2 regions of the Thermobifida alba genome follow, and region 2 is predicted to be linked to the other one. Evidence: riboswitches for the same ligand, from Rfam matches in the RefSeq annotation. Region 2 holds a riboswitch; the other holds the start of a gene.
What was found. Region 2 has a riboswitch for thiamine pyrophosphate ahead of thiD (bifunctional hydroxymethylpyrimidine kinase/phosphomethylpyrimidine kinase). Riboswitches for the same ligand answer to the same signal wherever they lie in the genome.
Positions count from the first base shown of each region.

Region 1: it holds a riboswitch for thiamine pyrophosphate, as region 2 does, so the genes downstream of both, FOF52_RS20975 (ECF transporter S component) here and thiD (bifunctional hydroxymethylpyrimidine kinase/phosphomethylpyrimidine kinase) in region 2, are expected to answer to the same signal.

Region 1 is NZ_CP051627.1:4,683,599-4,690,707, forward strand. Features, by position in the region: gene glgP (alpha-glucan family phosphorylase) at 1-2,563, shown strand, start outside; TPP riboswitch at 2,690-2,795, shown strand; gene FOF52_RS20975 (ECF transporter S component) at 2,898-3,503, shown strand; gene FOF52_RS20980 (ABC transporter ATP-binding protein) at 3,508-5,049, shown strand; gene FOF52_RS20985 (energy-coupling factor transporter transmembrane component T family protein) at 5,046-5,825, shown strand; gene FOF52_RS20990 (enoyl-CoA hydratase/isomerase family protein) at 6,066-6,854, shown strand; gene FOF52_RS20995 (YbaK/EbsC family protein) at 6,858-7,109, shown strand, end outside.
Region 2 is NZ_CP051627.1:2,571,852-2,578,960, reverse strand. Features, by position in the region: gene FOF52_RS11405 (alanine/glycine:cation symporter family protein) at 92-1,573, shown strand; gene thiD (bifunctional hydroxymethylpyrimidine kinase/phosphomethylpyrimidine kinase) at 1,662-2,486, opposite strand; TPP riboswitch at 2,477-2,574, opposite strand; gene FOF52_RS11395 (DUF368 domain-containing protein) at 2,648-3,616, opposite strand; gene FOF52_RS11390 (acyl-CoA synthetase) at 3,894-5,534, opposite strand; gene FOF52_RS11385 (NADAR family protein) at 5,747-6,331, opposite strand; gene rocD (ornithine--oxo-acid transaminase) at 6,494-7,109, shown strand, end outside.

The DNA.
Region 1 (7,109 bases), 2.1 Mb from region 2:
GGGCAGGCTCGCCGCCAACCTGCGCTGGGCGTGGCACGCCCCCACGCGTGCCGTGTTCGCCGCGGTCGACCCCGGACTCTGGGAGTCCGTGGGCCACGACCCGGTCCGGCTGCTCGGCGAGGTCCCCCCGGAACGCCTCCGGGAGCTCTCCGGCGACGCGGAGTTCCGAACCCGTCTCGACGAGGCCGCCGCCGACCTGGACCGCTACCTCGACGCCCCGCTGTGGTACCAGCGGTTCGCCGACGGCGCCCAGGCCACGCCGCCGGCGGCGGTCGCCTACTTCTCCGCCGAGTACGGACTCGACGCCGCGCTGCCGCAGTACTCCGGGGGACTGGGCATCCTCGCCGGGGACCACCTCAAGAGCGCCAGCGACCTGGGCGTCCCGGTGATCGGCGTGGGACTGCTGTACCGGCACGGCTACTTCTCCCAGTCGCTGTCGCCCGAGGGGTGGCAGCTGGAGCGCTACCCCGAGATCGACCCGCGCGGCCTGCCCATGACCCGCCTGGAGGACGACGGCAACCCGGTCGGGGTCACCGTCGCCCTGCCCGACGACCACCTGCTGACCGCGCACGTGTGGGTGGTGCGCGTGGGCCGGGTGCCGCTGCTGCTGCTGGACACCTACCAGGAGGACAACGAACCGGAGCTGCGCGGCGTCACCGACCGCCTCTACGGCGGCGGAAACGAGCAGCGGCTGCGCCAGGAACTGCTGCTGGGCATCGGCGGGCTGCGCGCGGTCCGCACCTACTGCGCCCGCACCGGGCACCCCGAACCCGAGGTCTTCCACATGAACGAGGGGCACGCCGGGTTCCTGGGCCTGGAGCGGCTGCGCGAGTACATCGAGACCGCCGGCCTGGACTTCGACGAGGCGCTGGAAGCCACCCGGGCGGGCACCGTGTTCACCACCCACACCCCCGTGCCCGCCGGCATCGACCGCTTCCCCCGGGAACTGGTGGAACGCCACTTCAGCGGCCCCGTCGCACTCCCCGGCCTGCCGGTGGAACGGGTCATGGCACTGGGCGCCGAGACCTACCCGGGCGGGGACCCCGACGTGTTCAACATGGCCGTGATGGGGATGCGGCTCGCCCAGCGGGTCAACGGGGTCAGCAGGCTGCACGGGGCGGTCAGCCGGGAGATGTTCGGCGGGCTGTGGCCGGGGTTCGACGTCGACGAGGTCCCCATCACCTCGGTCACCAACGGGGTGCACGCCGCCACCTGGGTGGCGGAGGAGGCCCTGGAGACGGCCCGGTCCCTGGTCACCGACCCGGAGGAGTTCGAGACGCCGCAGGGCTGGGAGCGGATCGTCGAGAAGGACGGGGAGGAGCTCTGGCGGATGCGCCGCACCCTGCGGGAGCGGCTGGTCGTCGAGGCCCGGCGGCGGCTGCGCGCCTCCTGGCGGCAGCGCGGGGCCACCGAGGCGGAACTCACCTGGATCGACGAGGCGCTCGACCCGGAGGTGCTCACCGTCGGCTTCGCCCGGCGGGTGCCCTCCTACAAGCGGCTCACCCTGATGCTGCGCGACCCCGAGCGGCTCACCGCGCTGCTGCGCCACCCGGAACGCCCCGTCCAGATCGTCATCGCCGGCAAGGCGCACCCCGCCGACGAGGGCGGCAAGCGGCTCATCCAGGAGATCGTGCGCTTCAGCGACGACCCCCGGGTGCGGGACCGGATCGTCTTCCTGCCCGACTACGACATGGCGCTGGCCGGGGCGCTGGTGCGCGGCTGCGACGTGTGGCTGAACAACCCGCTGCGTCCGCTGGAGGCGTGCGGCACCTCCGGGATGAAGTCCGCGCTCAACGGCGGCCTCAACCTGTCGGTCCGCGACGGCTGGTGGGACGAGTGGTTCGACGGCTCCAACGGCTGGGCGATCCCCACCGCCGACGGGGTGGGCGACCCCGAACGGCGCGACGACATCGAGGCCGCGGCGCTGTACGACCTGTTCGAGGAGCAGGTCGCGCCGCTGTTCTACGACCGCGACGAGGCGGGGCTGCCCAGGCGGTGGCTGGAGATGGTCAAGCACACCCTGGTCTCGCTGGGACCCAAGGTGCTGGCCACCCGCATGGTCCGCGAGTACGTGGAACGGCTCTACCAGCCCGCGGCGCTCTCCGCGCGGCGGCTCGCCGCCGACGGGCAGCGCGGCGCCCGGGAACTGGCCGCCTGGAAGCGGAAGGTGCGCCGGGCCTGGCCGGGGGTGCGCATCGAGCACGTCGAGGTGTCCGGCAAGGGGGAGCCGCCGCAGCTGGGCGGGGAACTGGTGGTGCGCGCCACCCTGGTGCTGGGGGACGTCGACCCCGACGACCTGTGCGTGGAGGTGGCGTTGGGCCGCGTCGACGAGTCCGACGAACTGGTGGACCCCTCCTACACCGAACTGGCGCCGCTGGAGACCCAGGACGTCGCGCGGCCGCTGGTCCGCTTCACCGGGACGGTCCCGCTGGACCGTGCGGGCGCCTGCGGCTACACGGTCCGGGTGCGCCCCCGGCACCCGCTGCTGACCCACCCGGCCGAGACGGGGCTGGCCGTGGTGCCCGAGCCCGCCACGGGAATCGGCGGACTGGTGCTGCGCTGACGGGGAGGACCGCGGCCGTGTCCGGGGCGGCAGCCGGGACGCGGCCCGCCCGGGCACGTGGCCGGCCCCGGTACGGCGGAGGCCACTGGTCCCGGTTGCTCCCCCGTGGCCATAATGGGGGAGCACAACGAACGACAGGGGAGCGCCTCAGCGCTGAGAGTGCGGCACAGCCGCAGACCCTTACACACCTGATCTGGGTAATGCCAGCGAAGGAAGTCGTGGGAACCGCCGCCGGTGGCGTGCGCCCGCGCGCCGGTTCCTCCGGCGGGCGCCGGCTCACCGGTGTGCGCTCTTGGCCGCAGAGCCCTCCGTGATACGCGAAGGGATCACGACCATGACCAGCCCCGCCGCCCCCCGGCCCGGGCACGACCGCACCACCCCGCTGCACTGGCGCACCGTGGACATCGTGGTGTCCGCCGTCATCGGTGTCGCCGTCGGCCTCGTCTTCTGGCTGTGGAGCGCCCTGTGGAGCGCCACCACCGGACTGTTCGCCTTCTTCCCTCCGGCCCAGGCCGTCCTCTACGGCATGTGGCTGGTCCCCGGAGTCCTCGGCGGACTCGTCATCCGCAAACCCGGCGCCGCCCTGCTGACCTCGCTCGCGGCCGCCTCCCTGGAGATGCTGCTGGGCACCGGCTGGGGAGTGTCCGTCCTCGTCTCCGGAGCCCTGCAGGGACTGCTGAGCGAGCTGACCTTCCTCGCCTTCCGCTACCGCCACTGGGGCATGGGCGTGGCCGTGCTGGCGGGAGTCGCCGGGGGCATCTCCCCCGCCATCCGGGACAACCTCACCTCCCACATCACCTGGCCGCTGTCCCACCAGGTCACCTACGGGGTGATCGTGCTGATCAGCGCGGGAGTCATCGCGGGGGCGGGGTCGCGGCTGCTCACCACGCGCCTGGCCGCGGCCGGGGCGCTGGCCCCCTTCCCCTCGGCGCGGGGGTAGTCCGATGCGCACCGCGAACCACGACGGCGCCGGCGCGCGCGTCGAACTGTCCGGCTGGGGATGGCGGCACGCCGGACGCGCCGAGTACGCGCTGCGCGGCGTCGACCTGGTGATCGAGCCGGGCGAACGCGTGCTGCTGCTGGGCTCCTCCGGAGCGGGCAAGAGCACCCTGCTGCACGCGCTCGCCGGACTCACCGGACCCGACGGCGCCCTCACCGGGGAGGAGGAGGGGCGGCTGCTGGTCGACGGGCAACCGGCGAACCGGCGGCGCGGCGCGGTCGGCCTGGTCGCGCAGGACCCGGAGAGCCAACTGGTGATGGCCCGCGCCGGGGACGACGTCGCCTTCGGGCTGGAGAACCTCGGCGTGCCCCGCGAGCGGATCTGGGCCCGGGTGGACGAGGCGCTCGCCCGCGTCGGCTTCCCCCACGGGCGGAACCACCCCACGGCGGCGCTGTCCGGAGGGGAGAAGCAGCGCCTGGTCATCGCCGGGGTGCTCGCCATGCGCCCCCGCCTGCTGCTGCTGGACGAACCCACCGCCAACCTCGACCCGGCGGGCGCGCGGCTGGTCCGCGGCGTCCTCGCCCGCCTGCTCGCCGACACCGGGGCCACCCTGGTGCTCGTCGAACACCGCGTCGCCGACGTGGTGGACCTGGTGGACCGGGTCGTGGTGGTGGAACCGAGAGGCGGGGTGGTCGCCGACGGGGCGCCCCGCACCGTGTTCGCCGACCACGGCCGCGCCCTGGCCGAGCGGGGCGTGTGGGTGCCCGGCGTCGACCCCGCCCCCCGGACGGGGCGCGCCCCCGGCGGTCCCGCCCTCGTCGAGGCCGTGGGCTGCGCCCTGCGCACCCCGGCCCCCCTGGGACGGCGGAGGCGGGCCGCGACCGTGCTGCGCGACGTGGACGTCACGGTCGCGGCGGGCAGCGCCACCGCGCTCACCGGGGCCAACGGCGCGGGCAAGTCCACCCTGCTGACGGCGCTGGCCGGGCTGGCGAAACCGGCCGCGGGGCAGGTGCTGCCGCGCGGCCCGCTCGCCGACGCCGACCCGCGCCCGCTGGTCAGGTGGCCGGCGCGGCGCCTCGCCCGGCACGTCGGCACGGTGTTCCAGCACGCCGAGGACCAGTTCGTCACCGCCACCGTGCGCGACGAACTGCGGTTCGCGCCGCTGCGCGCGGGAGCGGACGAGGCCGAGGCCGCCGCGCGGGCGGACGAGCTGCTGGACCGGATGCGGCTGGCCCACCTCGCCGACAAGCACCCCTACACCCTGTCCGGCGGGGAGAAGCGGCGGCTGTCGGTGGCCACCGCGCTCAGCTCCGGCCCCCGGCACGCCCCCGACGTGCTGGTGCTCGACGAACCCACGTTCGGGCAGGACACCCGCACCTGGGTGGAACTCGTGGAACTGCTGGACGGACTGCGCGCCCAGGGCCGGGCGATCGTGCTGGCCACCCACGACCCGCTGCTGCTGCGCCACCTCGCCGACGTCGAACTGCGGGTCGCCGACGGCGCGGTCACCGAGGTCCTGCGCACCGGAACGGAGAACACACGGTGAACTCCGCACCCCTGACCGAGACCGGTCCGCCCTCCGGGCGGAGCCGGCCGGGCGGCGTCCGGTCCTGGCTGCTCGGCGTCAACCCGGCGGCCAAGCTGATCACGGCGGTCGTCCTCTCACTCGGCCTGATCCCCGCGGTGGACCCGGTGACCGGCGGAGTGGTGCTGGCCGTCACGGCCGCGGTGGTGCCGTTCAGCGGCATCGGCCGGTCCACCCTGCTGGTCCTGAGCGTTCCGTTCCTGCTCATGGGCGTCTCCACCGGAGTGGTCAACCTGCTCTACGGCCAGGAGGGCGCCTGGGGCGCGTTCGGCGCGGCGGTCCGCCTGCTGGCCATCGCGCTGCCCGGGCTGCTGGCCGCGGCCAGCAGCGACCCCACCGACCTGGCCGACGCCCTGGTGCAGCGGCTCAGGGTGCCGGAGCGGCCCGCGATGGGCGTGCTCGCCGCGCTGCGTCTGGCGCCGCTGCTGGCCGACCAGTGGCGCACCGTCACCCTGGCCCGCCGGGCCCGCGGCCTGGAAGCCGGACGCAACCCGCTGGCCGCGCTCTCGATCTTCCTGGGCAAGCTGTTCGCGCTGCTGGTCCGCGCCATTCGCACCGGCACACTGCTGGCGACGGCGATGGACGCCCGCGCGTTCGGCACCGGTCCGCGGTCGCACGCCCGGGTCAGCCGCTGGCGGACCGCCGACACCCTGCTCGTCGTCGCCGGCCCGCTGCTGCTCGGAGCCGCCTACGCGGTCTCGGCCCACCTGGGCACGCTGCGTCTGCTGTTCGGCTGAGCAGGGAGGGGACGCCCCCGGGGTCACCGGACCGGGGGCGTCCCCTCCCCGCGATTCTGTCCACGGGGCCGGACCCCGCGAAGCGGCCGCACCCGCCGGTGACCGTTTCGGGGGACAGACCGGGCCAACCGTTGGCGTTCCCCCGTCGGGGTGGGGCGCTGCCCTGACCGCGGAACCGCAGGTGATAGGGAGAAGGGCAGAAACGGCAGGGACCGAAGAACCGAGAGAGAGGAGCGACACATGGGGGAGTTCGTACGGGTGGAGACCGACACCGAGCACCCGGCGGTCGCCGTCATCAGACTCGACCGGCCCAAGATGAACGCGCTCAACAGCCAGGTCCAGCGGGAGATCGCCGAGGCCGCCGCCCAGGTCGGCGCGGACCCGAAGGTGGCCGCAGCGGTCATCTACGGGGGTGAGCGGGTGTTCGCCGCCGGAGCCGACATCAAGGAGATGGCGGACATGGACTACGCCGCCATGTCCGCGCACTCCCGCACGCTGCAGGACTGCTTCACCGCCGTGGCCCGCATCCCCAAGCCCGTCATCGCCGCGATCACCGGGTACGCCCTCGGCGGCGGCTGCGAACTGGCGCTGTGCGCCGACTTCCGAATCGCCGCGGACAACGCCAAGCTCGGCCAGCCCGAGATCCAGCTCGGCATCATCCCCGGCGCCGGCGGCACCCAGCGGCTGCCCCGGCTCATCGGCCCGGCGAAGGCCAAGGACCTGATCTACACGGGGCGGCACGTCGACGCCGCGGAGGCGCTGCGGATCGGCCTGGTGGACGAGGTGGTGCCCGCCGAGGAGGTGTACCGCACGGCGGTGGCCCGGGCGGCCCGCTACGCGGGCGGTCCGGCGGTCGCGCTGCGCGCCGCCAAGCAGGCCATCGACGCCGGACTGGAGGTGGACCTGGACACCGGCCTGGAGATCGAGCGGCTGCAGTTCTCCGCGCTGTTCGCCACCGAGGACCAGAAGACCGGCATGCGCAGCTTCATGGAGCAGGGCCCCGGCAAGGCCGAGTTCTCCGGGAGGTGAGCCATGTGGCAGCTGACCGACCACGCCGCCGCTGACCGGCCCGACCTGCTGGCCGATCCGGTCGCCGCCGCGATCGCCGCGTGGAAGCACACCACCCCGGTGGAGCGGCTCCGGGTCGCCGCCATCGACCCGGAACTGGCCGACACCGCGAACTTCTGCGAAGCCTACGGGGTGCCCCTGGAGGCGTCGGCCAACTGCGTCGTCATCGCCGCCCGGCGCGGCGGGGAGGCCCGGCTGGCCGCCTGCGTGGTGCTC
Region 2 (7,109 bases):
CGTTCTCCGCGATTGATCAGCACGTGCGGCCATCTTGGGTGATAGGGGTGTTGCGGGAAAAACGGTGACCCTTTAGGGGCGGGTGAGAACGATGGAAGAAGAAGAGAAGTCGATTCTCTTCGTGGTGAACGACGTCATCTGGGGACCGTACGTCCTGATCCCGCTCCTGCTGGGGACGGGCATCTTCCTGACCATCCGGCTCGGCGGCCTGCAGTTCCGGGTGCTGGGGCACGCGCTGTGGCTGGCCCTGGTCCGCCGCAAGGAGCAGCGCGGCGAGGGCGACATCTCCCACTACCAGGCGCTCAGCACCGCGCTGGCCGCCACGGTCGGCGTCGGCAACATCACCGGCGCGGCGCTGGCGATCGGCCTGGGCGGCCCCGGCGCACTGTTCTGGATGTGGGTGACCGGCCTGCTGGGCATGGCCACCAAGTACAGCGAGGCGCTGCTGGGCGTGAAGTACCGCCGCAGGGACGCCCGGGGCGAGCAGAGCGGCGGCCCGATGTTCTACCTGCGCCACGGGGTCGGCGGCGGGTTCGGCCTGGTGCTGGGCTTCCTGTTCGCCCTGTTCGGCGCGGTGGCGGCGTTCGGTATCGGCAACATGACGCAGGCCAACACCGTGTCGGCGCAGCTGGAGAGCGTCTGGTCGGTGCCCACCTGGGCCACCGGGGCCGCGATGGTCGTCGTCGTGGGCGCGGTCGTGCTGGGCGGCATCAAGAGCATCGGCCGGTTCGCCGCCGGAGTGGTGCCGGTCATGATCGTCGCCTACGTGCTCATCGCGGTGACTGTGCTCGTCGTCCACGTCGCGGACCTTCCCGCGGCGCTGGCCCTGGTCTTCCGGGACGCCTTCACCGGCGAGGCGGCCGCGGGCGGCCTGCTCGGCTCGGCGCTGCTGTACGCGATCCAGCAGGGGGTGGCGCGCGGCATCTTCTCCAACGAGTCCGGTCTGGGCACCGGAGGCATCGCGGCGGCCGCCGCCAAGACCAACCAGCCGGTGCGCCAGGCGATGGTGTCGATGACGCAGACCTTCATCGACACCATCATCGTGGTGACCATGACCTGCATGGTCATCATCGTCACGGGGGCGTGGCGGCAGGCCGGGAGCGAGGACGGCTCGCTGATGACCTCGCTGGGCATGGCCGAAGGGCTGGGGCGGATCTCCCCGGCGCTGGAGCCGCTGGGCCAGTACACCGTGGCGATCGCGGTGGTGTTCTTCGCCTTCACCACGCTGGTGGGCTGGTGCTACTACGGCGAGCGCTGCATGGACTACCTGGTCGGGCGGGCCGCGGTGGTGCCGTTCCGCATCGTGTTCACCCTGGTGGTGTTCGTCGGCGCGACCACCGAGCTGAGCACGGTCTGGAAGTTCAGCGACATCGCCAACGGCCTGATGGCGCTGCCCAACCTGCTGGGCCTGCTGCTGCTGTCGCCGATCGTGGTGGCGGAGACCAAGCGGTACTTCGCCAACCCGAACTGGCGGGACCCCGACCTGGTGGACGTGTCGGGTCCCGGCGTGCCGGGGCCCCGCAGGGCGGACCCGGACGTGTCGGAGCCTCCCGAGGTCAGCCCCCGGGGATGAGCCGGTCGGCCCGGGGAGGGGATGCCCTTCCCGGGCCGCGGCTCTCGCGGGTCCGGTGCGGGACGCGCCGACGGAGGCGCGGCCCCGCTCAGCGGGACCGCGGAGCCTGCCTCCCCCACCAGGCGTGGAAGTGGTGCACGGGGCCCTTGCCCTTGCCGATCTCCAGTTCGTCGGCGTGGCGCAGCGCCTCGGTGAGGTAGTCCTTGGCCTCGCGCACCGCCTGCGACCAGGTGGGGCGCTGCGGGCGCAGGGCGGCGATCGCGGAGGAGAGGGTGCAGCCGGTGCCGTGCGTGTTGGTGGTGTCCACCCGTTCGGCGGTGAGCGTCTCGGCTTCGCCGTCGGCCGACAGCAGCAGGTCGGTGCTGGTCGGCCCGGACAGGTGGCCGCCCTTGAGCAGCACCCGGCGCGGGCCGAGCGCCAGCAGCCGTTCGGCCTGGCCGCGCATGTCCGCAGGGTCGGTGGCCTCGGCCTCGCCCAGCAGGTCGGCGGCCTCCGGCAGGTTGGGGGTGATCAGGTCGGCGCGCGGCAGCAGTTCGGTGCGCAGCGCCTCCACCGCCTCGGCGGCCAGCAGGCGGTCGCCGCTCTTGGCGACCATCACCGGGTCGAGGACCACGTTGGGCAGCTGGTAGGCGTCGATGGCGGCGGCCACTACCTCGATGACCTCGGTGTTGGAGAGCATGCCGATCTTGACGGCGTCCACCCGCACGTCGGTCAGCAGGGTGTCCAGCTGGCTGCGTACGAACGCCGCCGGGACGTCGTGCACCTCGCTGACCCCGGTGGTGGTCTGCGCGACCAGCGCGGTCACCACGGTCGTGCCGTAGCCGCCGAGTGCAGAGAAGGCCTTCAGATCGGCCTGGATGCCCGCCCCGCCGCTGGGATCGGTGCCCGCGATGGACAGGATGGTGGGAATCATGGGGACGTCCCTCCGCTAGTACGACCTAGATCAGGTTCGGCGGGTGTCATCTCAGCCGGCGAGGGGGCCGGCACCCCGCGTCCACTGCGAAGGCTAGCAACACGGCGCCGCCCCCCTGCCCGGAGCGGGCAGGGGGGGCGGCGCGGCGGTGCGGGGACGGGTCAGCCGACGACCTCGTCGTTCTCCTGGGGTCGGCGGGCGGGAGCGGCGGGGGCGGGGGCCTCCTGGGCCGCCGCGCGGGCCTTCAGCCGGTGCTCGACCAGCATGATGCCGATGACGGCGGCCGCACCGACCACGGCCAGCACCACGCACAGCACGAGGTTGCCCTGGTCGGGGGCGAGCAGGGTGCGGTCCTCGTCCTGCCAGGGCCACAGGGAGCGCAGCGATCCGGCCATCAGCCCGGTCATCACCACCAGGGTGAGGTGGTGGAAGCGGTCCAGCAGCCACTGGAGCAGTTTGACGAACAGGGCCAGGCCGATGGTCGCGCCCAGGGCGAAGGTGGCGATGTAGCCGAGGTCGCGGTCGTTGAGCGCGTTCATCGTCACGGTGTACAGGCCGAGGGTGAGCAGGATGAACGAGCCGGACATGCCGGGCAGCACCAGCGCGCAGATCGCGACGGAGGCCGCGACCATGACGACGAGGGGAGTGGGTTCCACCTGGGTGGGCGGCAGGCCGGTGAGCAGGAACGAGGCCACGGCCATCACGAGGGCGAGCAGGTAGTCGCCGATCCGCCAGCGCCGCCCCGAGCCGCTGTAGGGCACCCACAGGGAGGCCAGCACCAGGCCGAAGAACAGGGCGTAGGACTCGGACGGGTGGTCCTCGACCAGCGGGGCGATGACGCGGGCGGCGATCAGCACGGCCAGCACCATGCCCGCCAGCACGACCAGGACGACTCCCCAGTCGGCGCGGCCGAACTCCTCGCGGGCGCGGGCGGTCCCCCTGCCCCGGACGAGGTCGGTGGCGAGCAGCCTGACGCCGCTGACCACGTGGCCGGCGGAGTTGATGAGGGTCTCGTAGACGCCGGTGATCAGCGCGATGGTGCCGCCGCTGATGCCGGGGACGACTTCGGCGGTTCCGATGAGGGCGCCGCGCACGCCGTTGAGCAGATGGGTGCCGATTGACTTCGCCATGTCCTACTTCTCGTCGTGGAAAAGGGAAGGCGGTCCCGTCCCGTCGTGGTCGGAACGGGGCGGGAGGCCGATGCCCGGAGGAAAACGCGTGGGAGCTGCCCGGGCGGTGTGCTCGCGCAGCGGACCGGAGCGGCCGGGCAGACAGGCACCCAGTGTAAGGGGAGCGGATTCGGCGCGGCGACAGGACGGTGAGGCGCGTTCGCCGGGCCCCGGCCGCCGCACGCGGTCCGGCCCCGCGCGCCGGGCGGAGGCGGCGGGCGGGGCCGGACGGGGACGGTCAGCGGCTGAGTGCGGGGGCCGGTTCGCGGGCCACGCGGGAGGCCCAGCGGTAGTCCTGCTTGCCCACGGCGGTCCGCTTGACCTCGTCCACGACGCGGATGGTGCGCGGCACCTTGAAGCCGGCCAGCCGCTGCCGGCAGTGGTCGCGCAGTTCCTTGTCGCTGGGCCGCCGCGGGCCGGTCAGGGCGATCACGGCGCTGACCCGCTGGCCGAGCCGTTCGTCGGGGGCGGCGACCACGATGGCGTCGGCGACGGCCGGGTGCGCCTTGAGGACCGCCTCGACCTCCTCGGGGTAGACCTTCTCCCCGCCGGTGTTGATCACCGTGGAGCCGCGGCCCAGCAGTTCGATGGTGCCGTCCGCCGCGATGGTCCCGTAGTCCCCGGACAGCGCCCAGCGGCGGCCGTCGGCGTCCACGGGGAAGGTCCGCGCGGTCTTCTCCGGGTCGTTGTAGTAGCCCAGCGGGATGCGTCCGGTGCGGGCGATCCGGCCGATCTGGTCGGAGCCGGGCGGCAGCGGCCGCAGCCGGTCGTCGAGCACGGCCACGCTGGGGCTCATGGCGAAGCGCCGCGTCTTCCCGCTGAGGCGGGCGGCGGCCGATCCGCACACGCCGGTCTCGCTGCCGCCGTAGTTGTCGTTGATGGTGATGGTCGGCTTCCAGGCGCGCCACAGTTGGCGCGCGGTGGGGGTGAGGGGGGTGCCGCCGGAGCTGACGGTGGTCAGGCTCCGACATCGGCCGGGGCTGCGCAGCAGCTCCTGGGCGAGGGGGCGGGCCATGGCGTCGCCGACGCACTGCACGATGTGCACGCCCTCGCGGTCGGCGAGGTCCACGATGCGGGTGGGGGAGAAGACCCGGTCGGTGCTGAGCACCACGGTGCTGCCCCGGAACAGCATGCTCAGCGCGTTCCACTGGCCCGCGGCGTGCATCACCGGGCCCAGCACGAGCATGCGCAGCGGGGTGGCACGCGCGGCCCGTTCGGCGACGGTCGCCGCGTCGGCGGCGCGCGGGGTGCCGGGGCGGCGCTGCTCCAGGGCGACGTGGAAGATGTCCTCCTGCCGCCACATGACGCCCCTGGGGTAGCCGGTGGTGCCGCCGGTGTAGAGCAGGTACAGGTCGTCGCCCCCGGTGGCGGGCAGCGGTGTGGCGGAGTGCGCGGCGGCGGCGAGCGCGGCCTCGTAGTCGACGCCGTCGGTGCGGTCGGGGGCGTCGTCGTCGATGAGCAGGACGTGGCGCAGCAGCGGCAGTTCGTGGCGGACGCGGGCGACGGTGGCGGCGAGGGAGCGTTCGGCGATGAGGGCGACCGCGTCGGCGTTGTCGAGCAGGTAGCGCAGTTCGGCGGCGACGTAGCGGTAGTTGACGTTGACGGGGACGGCTCCGGCGCGCCAGGTCCCGAAGGCCGCTTCCAGCCACTCGGCGCGGTTGAAGCAGAGGACGGCCACGTGTTCGCCGGGCCGGATGCCCGCGTCGAGCAGGTGGCGGGCGACGAGGGTGGCGCGGGCGTCGAGGGCGGCGAAGGTCAGGCGGCGTGCCCCCGCGACGACGGCGAGCCGCTGGGGTACCGCCGCGGCGACGGCGGCCAGCAGGCCGGACAAGGAGAGGTCGCTGGCACCGGAGGAACCGGTTGCTCCCAGAACTCGCATTTCGGTCATTTTTCGCCCCTGTCGCTGTTGTGCCCGTGGGCGGGTGTGAGGATCGATCTTGCAGTTATGACCTGAGTCACATCCCTTCGGGGTCGGCTATCAGGAGACGGTGAAAAGCCCGATAGGACCGGTGGTGCGGAGAGTGGGGGAGCGCGCCCCGGTGAGACGCGCCACAAAGACGGGGTGAACTCCCGCTGAACCTGTGCCGAAGATCACCGTCGTCCGGTGTCGGCGGCGGAGAAATCGGAGGTGTGGAGTTCCTCACGGACGTCCATCAGCGCGAAACCGAGCAGGTTCAGCCCGCGCCAGTGCGCCGCGGTCGCGGCCCGCTCGTCGTCGGCGGCCAGGCCGATGCCCCAGATCCGGTCGACCGGGCTGGCCTCGACCAGCACGCGGTCCCCGGTGCCCCGCAGGAAGGCGCCGAGGTCGGGGTGCTGGGTGAACTTGGCCAGGTTGCCGCGCACGACGATGCCGTAGCGGTGCTCGGCCCACGTCGCCTCGTCGAAGCCCCGCACCTGGCGGCCCAGTTTCTTGGCCGCGCCGGGATGGGGCGCGTCCAGTACCTCGCGCCGGGTCCGCTCGTCGCCGAACAGGCGGGCCTTCTCCGCCATCATGAAGTGCTCGGCGGTGCGGTAGGCCTGCCCCGCCACGGTGAAGGGCGCCTCCCACCACTGGCTCAGGCAGCCCGGGCCGACCCCGCCGCCGCGCGGCGGACGGTGCCCCCAGAAGAACAGGAACCTCAGGCGCTCTCCGGCCTCCTGCGCCCGGGCGACCGCGGCGACGTCGCGAGCGTGCATCGGGACCCCCTCTCCATCGCCCCGGCGGACCGGGGGCTCGGCGCGCGGCGGTGCGCACCGGCGCGCCGCGCACATCCCCCCGATCGTCGGCAAGGGAGCGTCACCGTTCGGCGACGCGGGTATCCCGAACAGACAACGATCAACGACGATCGGAGCGGTCCCATGAGCACACGTCCACCGGAGACGGCCGCGGCCGACGGCGCCCTGCCCGCCGACCGCCACATCGCCCTGGCCGAGCGGCACTCGGCACACAACTACCGTCCGCTGCCCGTGGTCATCGCCGAGGGCGAGGGCGCCTGGGTGACCGACGTCGCGGGCCGCCGCTACCTGGACGGCCTGGCCGGGTACTCGGCGACCAACTTCGGGCACCGCAACCCCGAGCTGCTCGCCGCGGCACACGCCCAACTGGAGCGGATCACGCTCACCAGCCGCGCCTTCCACCACGACCGGTTCGCGCCGTTCGTCACCGCGCTGGCCGGACTCGTCGGCAAGGACCGGGTGCTGCCGGTCAACACCGGGGCCGAGGCGGTGGAGACCGGCATCAAGGTCGCCCGCAAGTGGGGCTACGAGGTCAAGGGCGTGCCCGAGGGACGGGCCGTCATCGTGGTGGCGGCCGGCAACTTCCACGGACGCACCACCACGATCGTCTCCTTCTCCACCGACCCCGAGGCCTACCGGGGCTTCGGGCCGCCCACCCCGGGCTTCCGCGTCGTCCCCTACGGCGACGCCGAGGCGCTGGCCGCCGCGATCGACGCCGACACGGTCGCGGTGCTGCTGG